DNA from 3 places in the Streptomyces sp. NBC_01474 genome. Region 2 is predicted to be linked to each of the others. Evidence: riboswitches for the same ligand, from Rfam matches in the RefSeq annotation. Region 2 holds a riboswitch; each other region holds the start of a gene.
What was found. Region 2 has a riboswitch for cyclic di-AMP ahead of OG758_RS12975 (M23 family metallopeptidase). Riboswitches for the same ligand answer to the same signal wherever they lie in the genome.
Positions count from the first base shown of each region.

Region 1: it holds a riboswitch for cyclic di-AMP, as region 2 does, so the genes downstream of both, OG758_RS26610 (M23 family metallopeptidase) here and OG758_RS12975 (M23 family metallopeptidase) in region 2, are expected to answer to the same signal.
Region 3: it holds a riboswitch for cyclic di-AMP, as region 2 does, so the genes downstream of both, OG758_RS21935 (C40 family peptidase) here and OG758_RS12975 (M23 family metallopeptidase) in region 2, are expected to answer to the same signal.

Region 1 is NZ_CP109449.1:5,783,193-5,788,662, reverse strand. It holds gene OG758_RS26620 (PrsW family intramembrane metalloprotease) at 1-465, shown strand, start outside; gene OG758_RS26615 (aldo/keto reductase) at 503-1,447, opposite strand; gene OG758_RS26610 (M23 family metallopeptidase) at 1,558-2,613, opposite strand; cyclic di-AMP (ydaO/yuaA leader) riboswitch at 2,625-2,770, opposite strand; gene OG758_RS26605 (PP2C family protein-serine/threonine phosphatase) at 3,030-4,136, opposite strand; tRNA gene OG758_RS26600 (tRNA-Met) at 4,336-4,409, shown strand; gene OG758_RS26595 (tellurite resistance TerB family protein) at 4,461-4,916, opposite strand; gene mgtA (magnesium-translocating P-type ATPase) at 5,095-5,470, shown strand, end outside.
Region 2 is NZ_CP109449.1:2,752,837-2,758,306, forward strand. It holds gene OG758_RS12970 (SGNH/GDSL hydrolase family protein) at 109-900, opposite strand; gene OG758_RS12975 (M23 family metallopeptidase) at 1,120-1,923, opposite strand; cyclic di-AMP (ydaO/yuaA leader) riboswitch at 1,928-2,108, opposite strand; gene OG758_RS12980 (tyrosine-protein phosphatase) at 2,517-3,314, shown strand; gene OG758_RS12985 (DUF6126 family protein) at 3,347-3,517, opposite strand; gene OG758_RS12990 (helix-turn-helix domain-containing protein) at 3,514-4,155, opposite strand; gene OG758_RS12995 (aspartate aminotransferase family protein) at 4,249-5,470, opposite strand, start outside.
Region 3 is NZ_CP109449.1:4,807,752-4,813,221, reverse strand. It holds gene OG758_RS21950 (C40 family peptidase) at 1-67, opposite strand, end outside; gene OG758_RS21945 (hypothetical protein) at 361-714, shown strand; gene OG758_RS21940 (tellurite resistance/C4-dicarboxylate transporter family protein) at 740-1,687, opposite strand; gene OG758_RS21935 (C40 family peptidase) at 1,715-2,896, opposite strand; cyclic di-AMP (ydaO/yuaA leader) riboswitch at 2,905-3,054, opposite strand; gene pcrA (DNA helicase PcrA) at 3,323-5,470, shown strand, end outside.

The DNA of each region.
Region 1 (5,470 bases), 3.0 Mb from region 2:
CTGCTGACCTGGCTCGCGATCGGGACCCGCCAGCGCGAACTGCGCACCGTGCGCTCCGAGCTGCCGGCGTACGCGGTGGCCGGCTGGGTCGGCCCGGACGAGCCGTTCGCCCTCGGTTCGATGCGGGCCCGCCGCCTGGCCCGCGAGTTCGCGCAGCACCACGGCGGCAAGGAGACGGGCAAGGTCGTCGCGCAGTACCAGCAGTACGCGACGTCACTCGCGCTCCTGCGCCACCGCGGCCGGCGCGGCCGGGCCGGCACGGACTATGTCGTACGGGAGCGGGAGCTGCTCGACGAGCTGTGGGCGCGGCGCCACGCGGCCCGCCCCGCCCTCGCCTACGCGTCCCGCGCCACCGCGCCTCCCGTGTGGGTACCGCCGGTGTACGCGGGGCCGGCGTACGCGGGGCCGGTCGCCCAGTTCCCCGCGCACAACGCGCACACCGCCCACAACCCGTACCGCTACTGAGAGCGCCTCCGGATCACGTACTGAGAGCGCCTCCGGATCAGGCGGACGCCTTCGTGAGCTTCGAGAGCTCCGCGTCCGTCAGCTCCAGGTCGGCCACGGCCACCAGCGCCGGCAGCTGCTCCACGGTGCGGGCGGACGCGATCGGGGCGGCCACCGTCGGGCGGGACGCGAGCCAGGCGAGGGCGACCGTCGCGACCTCGGCGCCGTGCGCCTGCGCCACCTCGTCGAGCGCCGTGAGGACGCGCACACCGCGCTCGGTCTGCAGGTGCTTGCCCGCGCCCGCGGCCCGCGCGCTGTCGACCTCGGTACCCGGCCGGTACTTGCCCGTCAGGAACCCGGCCGCCAGGGCGTAGTACGGGACGGCCGCGAGACCGCTGCGCGAGGCGACCTCCTGGAGCCGGCCCTCGTAGGTGTCGCGCGAGACGAGGTTGTAGTGCGGCTGGAGCGCCGCGTAGCGGGCGAGGCCCTCGCGGTCGGAGAAGTCCAGGGACTCCTGGAGGCGCTCCGGGGTCAGGTTCGACGCGGCGATGGCGCGCACCTTGCCGGCCGTCACCAGGTCGTCGAGGGCGGAGATGATCTCCTCGACCGGCACGGACGGGTCGTCGAAGTGCGTGTAGTAGAGGTCGATGTAGTCGGTGCCGAGGCGGCGCAGGGACTCCTCGGCGGCGGACTTGATGGTGTGCGCGGACAGGCCCTTGAAGTCGGGGTGGGCGCCGACCTTGGTGGCGATGACGACATCGGAGCGGTTGCCGCGCGCGGCCAGCCACTTGCCGATGACGGTCTCGGACTCGCCGCCCTTGTTGCCCGGGACCCACGCCGAGTACGCGTCGGCCGTGTCGACGAAGTTGCCGCCCGCGGCGACGTACGCGTCGAGTACGGCGAAGGACTGCGCCTCGTCGGAGGTCCAGCCGAACACATTGCCGCCGAGGGCGAGCGGGAACACCTCGAGGTCTGACGAGCCGAGCTTGCGAAGAGAAGTCATGGCCTGTCACAACACCGATATGGATCAAGATATTCCGGGCACGGCGAACCGGCAGCCCTGACGTCGGGGGGTTGCCGTCAGGACCACCGGGGTTCGGAGGGTTACGAGCCTCAGATCGTCAGGCCGTTGGAGCGCAGCCACGGCGCGGGGTCGACCCCGGTCGCCTGGCCGCCGGGGTGGACCTCCAGGTGGAGGTGCGGCCCTGTCACGTTGCCGGTGGCGCCGACCCGGCCGATGACGTCGCCGCTGGTCACCTTCTGGCCCGCGCTGACGTTGAGGGACGACTGGTGGCAGTACCAGAGCTCGGTGCCGTCCGGCAGCTCCAGGACGGTGCGGTAGCCGTACGCGCCCGCCCAGCCGGCCTCCTTGACGGTGCCGGAGTGGATCGCCTTCAGCGGCGTACCCGTCGGAGCGGCGAAGTCGAGACCCGTGTGGTAGCCGGAGGACCACATCGAGCCGGGCTGACCGAAGGTGCCGGTGATCGTGTAGGAGGCGACCGGCAGCGTGAAGCTCTTGGCGAGCTTGGCGAGGCGCTCGGCCTCGGCCTTCTTCTTCGCGGCCTCCTCCGCCGCCTTCTTGTCGGCGGCGGCCTTGGCCTTGGCGGCGTCCTGCTCCTTGGCGGCGTCCTCGGCGGCCTTCTTCGCGGCGGCCTCCTCGGCGGCCGCGGCCTCGGCGTCGGCGGCCTGGTCCTGCTGCTGCTCGGCCTGCTGCATGATGCGGGCGCGCAGGGCCTCGCCGGCGGTCGTGCCCTGCTGGGCGTCCGCGGTGGTGATGCCGGCGCCGGTCAGCGGGGTCGCGTCGGCGCCGGACTCGTCGTCATCTCCGGAGACATCGGATATCAGCGCGCCCACGCCGGGCAGGGACTTGGCGTCGGGCAGCGAGTCCTTGACGGCCGAGAGGTCGGGCATCGAGATGTGTACGGGAGGCTTGCCGCCCTGCGCGGTGGCGATGCCGCCCGCGCCGACGGCCGCGATCACACCGACACCGAGAACAGTGGAGCTGCGCGCGAGACCGCCGCGCTGCTTGGCTACGCGGTGCCTGCCGCGTACGGGACGGACGGACTCCTCGGTGGGATTCCACTCCTCCCAGGTCCGCTCGTCCGTTTCGCCGAACTCTTCGTCGATCGGCGCATAGGAGAACTCTGGGGCAGGCCGGTTGGACGCCACTGGGGCGCGCTCCTTTCCTTCCTTCTCGCCTACCGGGTTAGCTGACGGGTTCGGAGCAGGAAGGTCTCCTACCGACGCCTTCCGCAAGGAAAGACGTCCGATTCACCCCAAGTTGGTGGTTCCCCGGCTCCCTTGCGGGATTAGGCGCGTGCGCACGGAGCCATCTCTTGTGACGGCTGGGACGACCGCGCTGCGTTATCGAACGTTAATAGACACCGGGGCCCGATTCCAAGCCGTTCCGACTGATCGTTAACGCCTTTGGCCTGGACTTAACGGGGCACGAGCGGGCGGAATCGGGCGAGTTGACCCGTCACCGGAACGCGCCGTTCATCTGACGGTTTGTCAAATGTTATGCACAGCGACGCCGTTCGACTACGTAAGGTGATGACGGTGCTCACCGCTGCTTCACGGCTGCTTCACGGCCGCCTCACCGCGAGCAGCGCCATGTCGTCCGTCGTGCCGCCCCCGGTGTGCCGTCGGACCTCGGCGGTGAGCGCGGCCAGCAGCGGATCGGGCCCCGAGAACATCCGCCCCGCGAGCCGGGCCGCCGGGTCGTAGAAGGTGCCCTGCGCGTCGCGCGCCTCCGAGAGACCGTCGGTGTGGAGCAGCAGCGTCGCCCCGCTCGGGAACTCCGTCTCGGACGCCCGGTCGGGCCAGGTGCCGAGGTCCCCCATCCCGAGCGGCAGCGCGGGCTCCGGAGCCGACAGGACCTTGAGCGCCCCGTCGCCGCCCAGGAGCAGGGGTTCCGGGTGGCCGCGGTTGATGACGCGTACGAGGCCGTTGCCGTGCGGGATCTCGGCGAGCACGGCCGTGGTGAAGCCCTCGAACTCGTCGAGGCCGTTGCGCCGCAGCCCCTCCCGCGCGAGCGCCCGCTCCAGGCGCTGCGCGACCGCCTCCAGGGTCGCCTCCTGCTCGGCCGCCTCCCGGAAGGCGCCGATGACGACGGCCACGGCGGCCACCGCGCCCATGCCCTTCCCGCGTACGTCGCCCACGACGAGCCGCACACCGTGCGGGGTGTCCTGCACCGCGTACAGATCGCCCCCGATGAAGGCCCCCTCCTGGGCGGCCTCGTAGCGGGCCGCGATCTCCAGGCCGCCGATGCGCTCGGCGGGCTCGGGCAGGACGGCGCGCTGGGCCGCCTCGGCGATCTGGCGCACAGAGGTGAGCTGCTCGCTGCCGCGCCGCACGACGCGGTTCATGACACAGGCGAGTACGGCGACGGTGGCGACCGTGACGAGTTCGGTGATGGCGTCACTGTCGTAACTGCGGGTGTATCTGAGATGCACCCCGAGTACGACGGCGACGGTCGCGAGGCCGGTCAGGAGAGTGCCGCGGGGCGAGAAGAACGGGGCCGCGACGAGCGGGGCGGCGGTGAACAGGGGCACGCCGGTGAACGTCGACGGCGTGACGTAGTCGTAGACCGCCCCGGCGACGATGAGCAGCACGGTCACCAGACGTACGAAGAACCGGGCCCGGGACAGGCCCTGCTCCGCCTCTCGCCCGTGTCCTCCTCGCTGCCCCACCACTCGTCTCCCGCCACCGTCCGCGTCGGTCCCGCGTCTGCGCACGTCATCGGGCCCCACCCCAGGGTTCACCCCGGACAGACGGCGGGCGACCTGGTGGGACCGACCGGGTGAAAGGGGTCCCAGGCGGCGGATCACGGAACTCCGGGCAACCGATTCGCGTTCTGTCGCCGCAATGGCGTAGAGTCGTGTTTACCGACGCGGGGTGGAGCAGCTCGGTAGCTCGCTGGGCTCATAACCCAGAGGTCGCAGGTTCAAATCCTGTCCCCGCTACTGAAGGCCGAAGGCCCGGAACCAATGGTTCCGGGCCTTCGGTGTATCCCCCTACAGATCGAACTCGTGCGGCGGCAGGTCGAGCATCAGGCAGGCCTCGCGGACGACGGCCTGCTCGGTCTTGTCGAAGTCGCCGTCGGCGCCGCCGATGACGATGCCGATCTGGATGACCGCGCGCGCCTCGGCGGGCTTCTTCTTCGCCTTGGCGATCTCCTGGAGGACGCTGACCTTGCCGAAGTCGAAGTCGGCGGTCAGCTTGTTCAGGTTCGCGTCGAAGCGGCTCTGGAGCTGGTCCGCCGGGAAGTTCTGCAGCACCTCGTTCGTGGAGATGAGCTGGGCCACGCGGCTGCGCTCGGCCGGGTCGACGTTCCTGTCGGCCGCGGCGACCAGCGCGCACATCGCCATGCTCGCGTCACGGAAGGCGCCGCTCTTCAGGTCGTTCTTCTTCGCCATGAGCTGCGTCTGCATCGTCGACGCGGACTCCTTGAAGCGATCCCACAGGGCCATGACTCTCCTCGTTCGGCGTGTACTGATCTTCTACAGCTCTGTAGAAACTAGCGGGGAGCGGCAAAAGTTCCGCCTCTAAACTGAAGGCCCGAACTCTCTGCTGGGGAGCCTTTCGTGGTCCGATGAACGGGAGAAGACGACGGTGCCGACACCCGAGAAGCCCTGACGGCGCCCGAAAGTGACCGACACCGCCCCGGCCGACGTCGCCGCCCCGTCCTCAGGCCGTACGACCCTCCAGCTCCTGCGCTCCCTCGGCAGCGGCCCGCGCGGCCTCACCGAGGCGGAGGCCGAGCGACGCCTGGCCCGGCACGGCGAGAACGTCCTGCCTGGTACGCGCCCCCTGTCCTGGCCCTTGCTCGCCGCCCGCAGCCTGCGCGACCCGTTCACCGTGGTCCTGCTCTGCCTCGGCCTCGTCTCGGCGACCGTCGCGGCCTGGGGCACCGCCTGCGTGATCCTCGTCCTGGTCGCCGTCAGCTGCTGCCTGCGCTCCGCGGGCGAGCGCCGTGCGGACAGCGCCATGGCGGGCCTGCGCGAGCTCGTCGCGACGACGGCGA
Region 2 (5,470 bases):
CCCGGGGTGACCGCGCAGAAATGACGCGGGGGAGCCGCCCCCAAGGACAAGCTCCCCCAAGACGGGCACGGCTCCCGTCACAGCGGCAGCTGACGCGCGCGGCTCCCGTCAGAGCGGCAGCAGATCCGGCCGCTTCGCCGCCACATGGTCCCCGGACGACTCGCCGCGCAGGCGTCGGCCGATCCACGGCACCAGGAACTCCCGTGCCCAGTGGATGTCGTCGCGCCGTACCTCCAGCGTGCCGCGCGGCGGTTGCGCCGGCCACGGCTGGTCCGGGTCCGCCGGCACCTCGACGCCGAGAGCCTGCCCCGCGCGCAGGGCGACCCGTGTGTGCCCCTCGGGCGAGAGGTGCAGCCGGTCGTCGTCCCAGGCGCGGCGGTCCTGGACGGTCTTGAGGGACCACAGGTCGAGCACCGGGCAGCCGTAGCGGTCGGCGACCGCGCGCACGTGCCCGTTGTACGTGGCGATCTTGCCGCGCAGGTGCTTGAGGACCGGGACGTCCCGGGTGTCGAAGCCTGTGGTCACCATGACCGTGCCGACGGCGGAGGTCAGCCGGGCCACGGCCTTCTCGAAGCGCTCCGCGACGTCGTCGGGGTCGGTGCCTGGACGGATGATGTCGTTGCCGCCGGCGGCGAAGGTCACCAGGTCCGGGGCCAGTTCGACGGCGCGCGGGAGCTGGTCCTCCACGATCTGGTCGAGGAGCTTGCCGCGCACGGCGAGGTTCGCGTACCGGAAGGAGTGCTCGGGGGTCCGGTCGTCCAGGAGGACGGCGAGACGGTCGGCCCAGCCCACGAAGGCCCCGTCGGGACCGGGGTCCCCGACGCCTTCGGTGAAGCTGTCCCCCACCGCCGCGTAGGACCGAATCGTGCCGCCGCTGAGTGATCTCGATTCGTTTGCCACGACCACACATCTTTCACCCTGCGATGTGACCTACGCGACCGTAGGAAGGGGTTGACGGGTGGTGATATAGCCCACCCGGTCAGTTTCGCGATTTCAGGAATACGGCGGGGATATGACGAAGGGGCGGGTCCGGAACCGGACCCGCCCTTTCACGTCACGCCTCGACGAGACACCTTCACGTCACACCGTCAGGGGCGGGGCGACGTCACACCGTCGGGGTCAGAGCGAGACCCCGTGCGCACGGAGGTAGGCGACCGGGTCCACGTCCGAGCCGTAGCTCGGGGTGGTGCGGATCTCGAAGTGCAGGTGCGGTCCCGTGACGTTGCCGGTCGCGCCGGAGAGGCCGATCTGCTGGCCCCCGGTCACGGTCTGCCCGGACGAGACGGAGAGGGACGACATGTGGGCGTACTGCGAGTACTTGCCGTCGGCGTGCTGGATGACGACCTCGTTGCCGTACGCGCCGTCAAGGCCGGCCGACACGACGGTGCCCGCGCCTATGGCCTTGATCGGAGTGCCCGTCGGGACCACGAAGTCGACACCGGTGTGGTAGCCGCTGGACCACATGCTGCCCGCGGTCTTGTACGCCGTGCCGATGGAGGCGCCCTGGACGGGCAGCGCGAAGCCGGCACCGGTAGCGGCCTTGGGCGCGAAAGCCTGCGTGGCGGTGGCCGTCGCGGCGGGGGCCGCTGCCTTCTGGCCGATCGTCAGCTTCAGGCCCGGATGGATCAGGGAGGGGTCGCCGCCGACGGCCGAGCGATTGTCGGAGTAGAGCTTCTTCCAGCCGCCGCTGACATTCTGCGCGTCGGCGATCTTCGAAAGGGTGTCCCCGGCCTTGACGACGTAGGTCTTGGCAGCGGCGGGCGCGGCCTTCACGACCGAGTGGGCGGCCGCGGGAGTCGCGGCGTGGACGCCGGCGGCACCCATCAGCGGCAGCGCGAGTGCGACGCCGCCCACGCCGGCAATGGCGATCGTGCGGGAGAAGCGCTGGGACTTGGGACGGCGGTGCTTACCCTTCGCGGGCATGGGGAATTCCTCTCCGTCGCCTGCGAGGTGAGCTGTCGGGTTCGGGCTGGAGCTGCCCGGCCGCGCCCCTTTCGGGCACGGCTTCACCCCGAGCCGTTTCCGATGTCCCGGAAACGGCGGTCCACCTGGGTCCCCCGCTCCTGCCGAGCACGGATCGATGTGCGGATTCCGGGCGGCGGCAGGATTTGGCGGTCCGTCCGGATTGCGCTGAACGTAAGCGAGCGGGGAGCGCGGGGACAAGCCGCGAATTCCCCTGGGCATTCCGGTTCTTGATCCTCAAATGATCCTTTCCGGAAAAGGCCGTCACGCTCCGTCGATTTACGATCTTTGCAACTGCGATACCTGCTGGAAATTCATTCGGGCCCGCCGCCACGCACGGTCACCGCTATGAGCCTGCTCACCTATCAGCCACCATATGGCCTCATTTCAGGGTTAGTTATCCCACACGGCGCGATTGGCTATCTATCGGTTTATTTCGGGCATTTACTACGCAATCGCCAGCCTTCTCTCACATGGTTGCCCCTGGCAGCCATGTCGTATCGTCGAAGGCGCCCGCAGGCGAGCAGCGCCGCGGCCGACCGGGAGGAGCCCCCGTGACGCAGCAGGTCCCGTCCACCGAGCCCGAGTTGGCCGGAGTGCGCAACTTCCGCGACGTCGGTGGTCTCCCGACCGTGGACGGCCGGCGGGTCAAGCAGGGCGTGCTGTTCCGCAGTGGTCACCTCGCGCACGCCACGGATGAGGACGCCGCGTTCCTCTCCTCGCTCGGGCTGCACACGATCTTCGACTTCCGCAACGCCGCCGACCAGCGTCTCGAAGGCCCCGACGTCACGCTGCCCGGCGTGCGGAACGTGAATCTGCCGCTGACCGACCCGGCGGACGGCGCCGAATTCTGGCAGATGGTGCGCGACGGCAACCTCGACGACCTGCGCGCCGCCCTCGCCGAGGGCCAGGCCGCGGACCGCATGATCACGTCGTACCGGGCGATCATCACGGAGCGCACCGCCGAGCACAGCCAGGTCCTGCACTCCCTCGCCGAGGACAGCGTGCCGGCGCTCATGCACTGCGCGGCCGGCAAGGACCGCGCGGGCCTGTCGATAGCGGTCACGCTCCTGGCCGTGGGTGTGGAGCGCGACGCCATCGAGGCGGACTACCTGGAGTCGAACGCGACGCACCGCCGCTACAAGGTGCACCGCAGCAGTGCCTCGAAGGACGCGATGTCCCCCGAGGTCATGGAACTGCTGAGCCCGCTGTTCGACGCCCGCGCCACGTATCTGGCGGCCGCCTTCGAGCAGGTCGCGCAGACCTGGGGCTCCACCGACCGCTACCTGGAGGAGGGCCTCAAGCTGTCCGCCGCCCAGCGTGAGCGGCTGCGTGAGCGCCTCCTCGACTGAGACTGAGACTCATCGGCCACACGCGGGCCGCGTCACCCGCGCGACGCCCCCAGCGTGAACAGCAGATAGATGAAGCCCGCGACGAGGTGCCCGGCGAAGACGTAGACGAGCAGGCGCACCCAGATGCCGCGCGGGAGCTTGTCCTCGATGTCGCGGCGGGCGGGCCGCTCCGGCTCGGTCACGTCGTTCGGCTCTGAGCTCATTGGGGACCTCCCTGGGTCCGTTCGCCGGCGCCCGTCGCCGGGCCGAGACACAGCGCGGCGGACGGGCTCTGCAGCAGGGTGTGTACGAAGAGGAGCTCGGCGCCGTCGCGGTCGGCGGCGGCGATCCGGTGCGGGGTCAGCGAGTCGAAGTGCGCGCTGTCCCCCGGCTCGAGTGCGTACGCCGTGTCCCCGAGGCGCAGCCGCAGCCGCCCTTCGAGCACGTACAGCCACTCCTCACCGGGGTGGACCCGGACGATGTCGCCCTGGGCGCCGAACGGCACGTGCACGCGCAAGGCCTGCATGCCGCGCCCCGGGGCACCCGCCTGCCGGTAGATCCAGCCGCCCGCCTCGGTGGGCTCCATGTCGCCGGAGCGCACGACGGCGTCCCTGTCGGCGGGTGTCTCGCCCAGGAGCTCGGAGACCGTCGTACCGTAGGTGCGGGCGAGGGCGAGCAGCATCGGGAGCGAGGGCTGGCGGCGGCCCGTCTCCAGGCGCGAGAGGTGCGCGGGCGAGAGCCCGGCGGCGCGGGCCGCGGCCTCCAGGGTCAGGGCGGCGCGGCGCCGGAGTTCGCGCAGCTGCGGGGCGACGGCGGGCAGCTCCGTGGGTTCCGGAGCCGGCTCCGGAGGGGCAGGGCTCATACCGTCGATTGAGCCAGAGCTGTACCTCTGAGGCAAATTTATTGCCCCAGAGGCAAACAGCTACCTTCTTTAAGAAGCGCCCTCTAGAAGAGGTCAGCGGTTGGCGACCGCCTGCTTCACCAGCGTCTTGCCGAAGTCCCACATCAGCCCGCCGCCCGAGTGCGCGTCGTCCATGACGGCGGTGAACGCCTCCACGAAGCGGTCCACCTCGCGCTCCCCGATGATCAGCGGCGGGATTAGCTTGATGACCTCCAGGTGGTCGCCGGAGACCTGCGTGAGGATCCGGTGCTTCTGGAGCAGCGGCACGACGACCATCTGCGCGAAGAGACCCTTGCGCGCGGCCTGGAGCATCGTCCAGCGGCTGCGCAGCTTCAGCGACTTCGGCCGCCCGAACTCGATGCCGATCATCAGGCCGCGGCCGCGTACGTCGCTCAGCAGCTCGTAGCGGTCGACGAGCGCGGTGAGCCGGGACTTCAGGAGCTCACCGGTGGCCCGGGTGTTCGCGACGACCTCCTCGTTCTCCATCACGGAGAGCACGGCGAGCCCCGCGGCCATGGCCTGCGCGTTCGAGCCGAAGCTGGCCGAGTGCACGAGGACGCGGTCCATGGACGAGTAGACCTTTTTGAAGATCCAGTCCTTGCCGAGGGTCGCGCCGACGGGCACGTAGCCGCCGGAGAGCGCCTTCGCCACGCACACGAGGTCGGGTTCGACGCCCTCCTCGTGCTGGTAGGCGTAGAAGTCGCCCGTCCTGCCGAGGCCCGTCTGCACCTCGTCCGCGATGAGCAGCGCCTTGTGCTGGTGGAGCAGCTCCTGGGCGGCGCGCAGATAGCCGGGCGGCGTCCCGTGGACGCCCTTGCCCTGGATGGGCTCGACGATCAGCCCGGCCACGTCGCCCTTGGCGAGCTCCGCGCGCAGGGCGTCGAGGTCACCGAGCGGCACCGCCGTGTCCGGCAGGAGCGGCGCGAAGCCGTCCCGGAATCCGGACTCGCCGTTCACGGACAGAGACCCGGTGGTCAGCCCGTGGAAGGCGTGACCGCAGTACAGGACCCTGGGGCTGCCCGTGGCGTACCGGGCGAACTTCAGTGCCGTCTCGACGGCCTCCGTGCCGCTGTTGCCGAAGAAGACCCGGTCCAGATGCGGGCTGTGCGCGAGGAGCCGTTCGGCGAGCAGGCCCGGCAGCGGCTGGCAGTCGAAGCGGGTGAGGTCCGCGAGCGAGGCGTCGAGGACGTCGTGCAGCGCCTTGCGGACCACGGGGTGGTGCCGGCCGAGGCCCATCACGCCGAACCCGGCGAGCATGTCCAGGTAGTCGTTGCCG
Region 3 (5,470 bases), 2.1 Mb from region 2:
TCGCCGCGGTGCGGGCCGTGGGGCCGGTGAGCGAGCGCTGTCGGGGCTTACGGTGCGCTGCCGACACGAGGGGCACGTCCTTCCGGTACGTACTGCTTACGCGTCCGGCGGCGGCCCGCACAGGGGAAGCGGGCCGCCGCCGGACCTTTCTCGGCGGTAGGTGCCCGACTACCGCCCCTGAGCGGGGCGGCGGTGGGGAGCCGGTCACCTGAGGAAGGACGCTAAACCTGACCGTCACGGGTTGGTGACGGATTGTCCGCAACTGGCCCGTGTGTTCCGTGAGTGACCGTATGTGACCGGCGAGGGATCGGTGCGGGCCGGTTCATGGGGGCAGTGAGGCCCCGGCTAGGCTCGCCGGTCATGGACGTACTCATCCACCTCTTCGTCGGCCTGCACATCATCGGCATCGCCTCGCTCCTCGGTGGGTTCCTCACCCAGATGAAGGCGATGGGCAAGGGAACGGCCCGGTTCGTCCCGGCGATGCTGCACGGTGCGCTGACCATGCTGGTCACGGGTGTCGTCCTCGTGGGCCTGAATCAGGCGGACGGCAACACCGTCAACAACATCAAGATCGGCGTGAAGCTCGCGCTGCTGATCGTGATCCTCGGCCTCGTGTACGTGAAGCGGGACGACGAGAAGGTGGACAAGGGCCTGTTCGGCCTCGTCGGCCTCCTGACCACCGCGAACATCTTCATCGCGGTCCTCTGGACCTGAGCCGGCACGGTCCTGTGGACCTGAGTCAGGCGGGTGTGCGGGACCTGAACGTCCCGAACAGGGTGGCGAGCCACGCGGCCACCGCGATCCACACCAGTACCTGCCCCGGCCCCTTGAGCCAGGGCACATCGGCGGCGGCGCTCACGGACAGTGCCGCCGCCGCTGTCATTCCCAACGGGAAGACCGTCGACCAGCGCCGCACGTCGTAACGCGGCCTGGGCCACCGCACCTCCGCCACCGCCAGCACGACGTACCAGGCCACATCGAGCGCGAGCAGCAGGAAGCTCATGGTGCGCAGGACGTCCGTGTCGTCCTTGTTCCACAGGCCCGTCGCGACGAGCTTCGACGCGGCGAGTGCGGAGATGGCGAGCGCGCCGCCCGCGACCCACTGGTCCCCGGCGCCGGAGGCCACCTCGCGCAGGTCGAAGTGGAGCAGCGCCAAGCAGTACAGGACGATCCCGCCCCAGAAGAGCACCATCCCGGTGAACCCGAGCCAGTGCGCGCCGACCGCGGGCACGAGCGTCGCCGCCAGGACGACGAGGCCCTGCGTCGCGACACAGCCGAGGAACACGGCCCCCGGCATCCGCGGCTTCCAGTGCCGTACGACGTTGATCAGGAGCATCGGCCAGACGAGAGCGGCCAGGGCGAGGAGCGCCTCGGCCAGGGTCTGCCAGCCGAACATGGAGATCCGGGTGCCGAGGACGGCCGTCGCCGCGACCGCGGTGAGCGCGGGCGGGGTGTCGGCCTCGGAGTGCCAGCGGTCGCGCTCCCGCAGCAGCCGGCTCGCGAAGTCCGTCGCGAGGACCAGCCAGAGGGCGGCGGCGAGCACCAGTGTGATGCCGGACAGCACCGAGTGACCGGTCAGGTTCAGGCCGACCGAGATGATGCCGGTGGCCATGACGGCGGCACCGGCGGCCGGCGGGAGCTGGGACCACGTGGGTCCGGGACCTGGGGTTGCGTTCGGGCCGCGCACCGCCCGAACGTAACCCCACGAAGGCGGTCAGGCCGGGCGCACCACGCTGTGGATCGGCATGTAGTAGATCGACTCGACGCGCACGTTCGCGCCCGGCTTCGGGGCGTGGATCATCTTGCCGTCGCCGATGTAGATGCCGACGTGGCTGATGTCGTCGTAGAAGAAGACCAGGTCGCCGGGCTGGGCGTTGGCCGTGGTGACGGTCGTTCCGACCTTGACCTGGTCCCAGGTCGTGCGCGGCAGCGAGATGCCGGCCGCCTTCCACGCGGCCTGCGTGAGGCCCGAGCAGTCGTACGAGTCCGGGCCCGTGGCGCCCCACACGTACGGCTTGCCCATCTGGGACTCGGCGAAGGCGATGACCTTCGCGGCCTTGGCGGTGTAGCCACTGCCGGTGCTGCCGGAGCCCGTACCCGTACCCGTACCCGTACCCGTGCCGGAACCGCTGCCCGTGCCCGGGTTCTCCTTCTGGCGCGCCTCCTCGGCCGCCTTGCGCTTGGCCTCCGCCTCGGCCTGCTGACGCGCCAGCTCCTCCGCCTTCTTCCTCGCGGCCTCCTGCTTCTTCTTCTCGATCGCCGCGAGGCGCGCCTTCTCCTCGGCGGTCAGCTTCGACAGGAGTTCGCGGGCGTCGCCGAGCTTCTGCTGGACGTCCCTCTTCGTGCTCCTGAGCGTGGCCTGCGAAGTGGTCAGCGTCTCCAGGCTCTTGGCCGCCTCGGTGCGCTTCTTCGTGGTGGCGGCCTGCTCGGTCTGGTAGTCGTCGACGGCCTTCTTCTGGCGGCTCGTGAGCCGGCTCATCAGCTGGTCCTGGTCGAAGTAGTCCTGCGCGTCGTCGGCGAGGAGCAGCGTCGCGGTGTCGGAGACGGCGCCGGTGCGGTACTGGGCGGCGGCGAAGGTGCCGAGCTCCTGGCGGGCCTTGTTGAGCTTCTCGGTGCGCTGCGCGACGTCGTCGAGCAGGTCGCCGACGTGCTTCTGCTGCTTGGTGGTGCGCTCCTTGGCCGCGTTGTACTTCTCCGTGGCGACGCCCGCCTGGTGGTAGAGGGTGTCGACCTTCTTCTGGACCTCTTCCAGGCTCGGCTTCGGCGGCGCGGAGGGGGCGGCGGTCGCGCTCTGCGAGAGCAGGGCTATGGAGGTGAGGGCCGCCGTGGTGATTCCGACGACGGGGGCCGTGCGGGGACCGGCCGTCCTGCTGCGCGGCTTGCGGTGCGACGCCAAGGGGCGCGTCTCCTTCCCATGACCGCCTACCGGGTTAGCTGTCGGGTTCGGGCGGAGATTCGGAAGGCTGCCCTACGGTCGCGCCCTGACGGGTCGTCGGCCGATTCACCCCAAAGGTCGTGGGTCCCCGGTTCCATGCCTCTCGGCGTACTGAACTCAGCGGGGGCGACCCGTTCGCGGCGCGGTTGCCGGCGGGGGGACGGGCGGCCCGCGGAGCACGCTAGCCAACTCGTGTGGCTGCTGTGAAGGTTGATGTTCGATATGCCCGATACATTTTCGTGACCTTCGGCAATCTCGTTCGTGACCTCCGGTAACTCTCACGGAGGGTGATTTCCGCACTACGAGAGGTGGCCGGAGCTGCGAAGTCGGAGGGAAGTTTCCGGGGCGGCCGTGGGTGTCAGTGGGGCGGCCTAGACTCGTAGAGCGATGAGCAGCCTCTTTGACGACAGCTTCCTGGCGGACCTCACGGCTTCGAAGGCCAGTGAGGAGCATGCCCCGCCGCCGCCCGAGGACGACACGGCTCCGGAGCACGTTCCGGACGACCTGTTCGACGGGAAGTTCGACGTGCCCCCGGCCAGGGACGCGTACTACCGGGACGGCGCCCCGCGCCCCGCGCTGGACCCGGCGGCGCTCCTCGACGGGCTGAACGAGAACCAGAGGGCGGCCGTGGTCCACGGCGGCTCCCCGCTGCTCATCGTGGCGGGCGCAGGTTCCGGCAAGACCCGTGTGCTCACGCACCGCATCGCGTATCTCCTCGGCGAGCGCGGCGTGCACCCCGGCCAGATCCTCGCGATCACGTTCACGAACAAGGCCGCGGGCGAGATGAAGGAGCGCGTCGAGTCCCTCGTCGGCCCGCGGGCGAACGCGATGTGGGTGTCGACGTTCCACAGCGCCTGCGTCCGTATCCTGCGCCGCGAGTCGAAGAAGCTCGGCTTCACGTCGTCGTTCTCGATCTACGACGCCGCCGACTCCAAGCGCCTCATGGCCCTGGTCTGCCGCGACCTCGACCTGGACCCGAAGAAGTTCCCGCCGAAGTCCTTCAGCGCCAAGATCTCGAACCTGAAGAACGAGCTCATCGACGAGGAGGACTTCGCGGCTCAGGCCGCCGACGGCTTCGAGAAGACCCTCGCCCAGGCCTACGCGATGTACCAGTCCCGCCTCCGCGAGGCGAACGCGCTGGACTTCGACGACCTGATCATGACGACGGTAAACCTCCTGCGCGCCTTCCCGGACGTCGCCGAGCACTACCACCGCCGCTTCCGCCACGTCCTGGTCGACGAGTACCAGGACACGAACCACGCGCAGTACGCGCTGGTCAGGGAGCTGGTGGGATCGGTCGACAGCGGCCGCGCGGAGGACGAGCCGCCGCGTGAGGGCGATCTCCCGCCGGCCGAGCTGTGCGTCGTGGGTGACGCCGACCAGTCGATCTACGCGTTCCGCGGAGCCACCATCCGCAACATCCTCCAGTTCGAGGAGGACTACACCGACGCGACGACGATCCTGCTCGAGCAGAACTACCGCTCGACGCAGACCATCCTCTCCGCGGCCAACGCGGTCATCGAGCGCAACGAATCCCGCCGCCCCAAGAATCTGTGGACGAACGCGGGCGCGGGCGCGCAGATCACCGGCTACGTCGCGGACACCGAGCACGACGAGGCGCAGTTCGTCGCCGACGAGATCGACCGGCTCACCGACGCGCGCGACGCGAAGGCCGGCGACGTCGCCGTCTTCTACCGGACGAACGCGCAGTCCCGTGTCTTCGAAGAGATCTTCATCCGCGTCGGCCTGCCCTACAAGGTCGTCGGCGGAGTCCGCTTCTACGAGCGCAAGGAGGTCAGGGACGTCCTGGCCTATCTGCGGGTGCTCGCCAACCCCGAGGACTCCGTCCCCCTGCGCCGCATCCTCAATGTGCCCAAGCGCGGCATCGGCGACCGTGCAGAAGCGATGATCGACGCGCTCTCCCAGCGCGAGAAGATCTCCTTCCCGCAGGCGCTGCGCCGCGTCGACGAGGCGTACGGAATGGCGGCCCGCTCGACGAACGCGGTGAAGCGGTTCAACACGCTGATGGAGGACCTCCGCACGATCGTCGAGTCGGGCGCGGGCCCGGCCACGGTTCTGGAGGCCGTGCTCGAACGGACCGGCTATCTCGCCGAGTTGCAGTCGTCGACGGACCCGCAGGACGAGACCCGCATCGAGAACCTTCAGGAACTCGCGGCCGTGGCCCTGGAGTTCGAGCAGGAGAGCGCGACGGCGGACGGCGCGGCCGAGGGTGAGGGCGAGGCGAGCGTCGGTACGCTCTCCGAGTTCCTGGAGCGGGTCGCGCTCGTCGCCGACTCCGACCAGATCCCGGAGGAGGAGGACGACGGCTCCGGCGTCATCACGCTGATGACGCTGCACACCGCCAAGGGCCTCGAGTTTCCGGTCGTCTTCCTGACCGGCATGGAGGACGGGGTCTTCCCGCACATGCGCTCCCTCGGCCAGGTCAAGGAGCTGGAGGAGGAGCGCCGGCTCGCCTACGTCGGCATCACGCGCGCGCGTGAGCGCCTGTATCTGACGCGCTCCACGCTGCGCAGT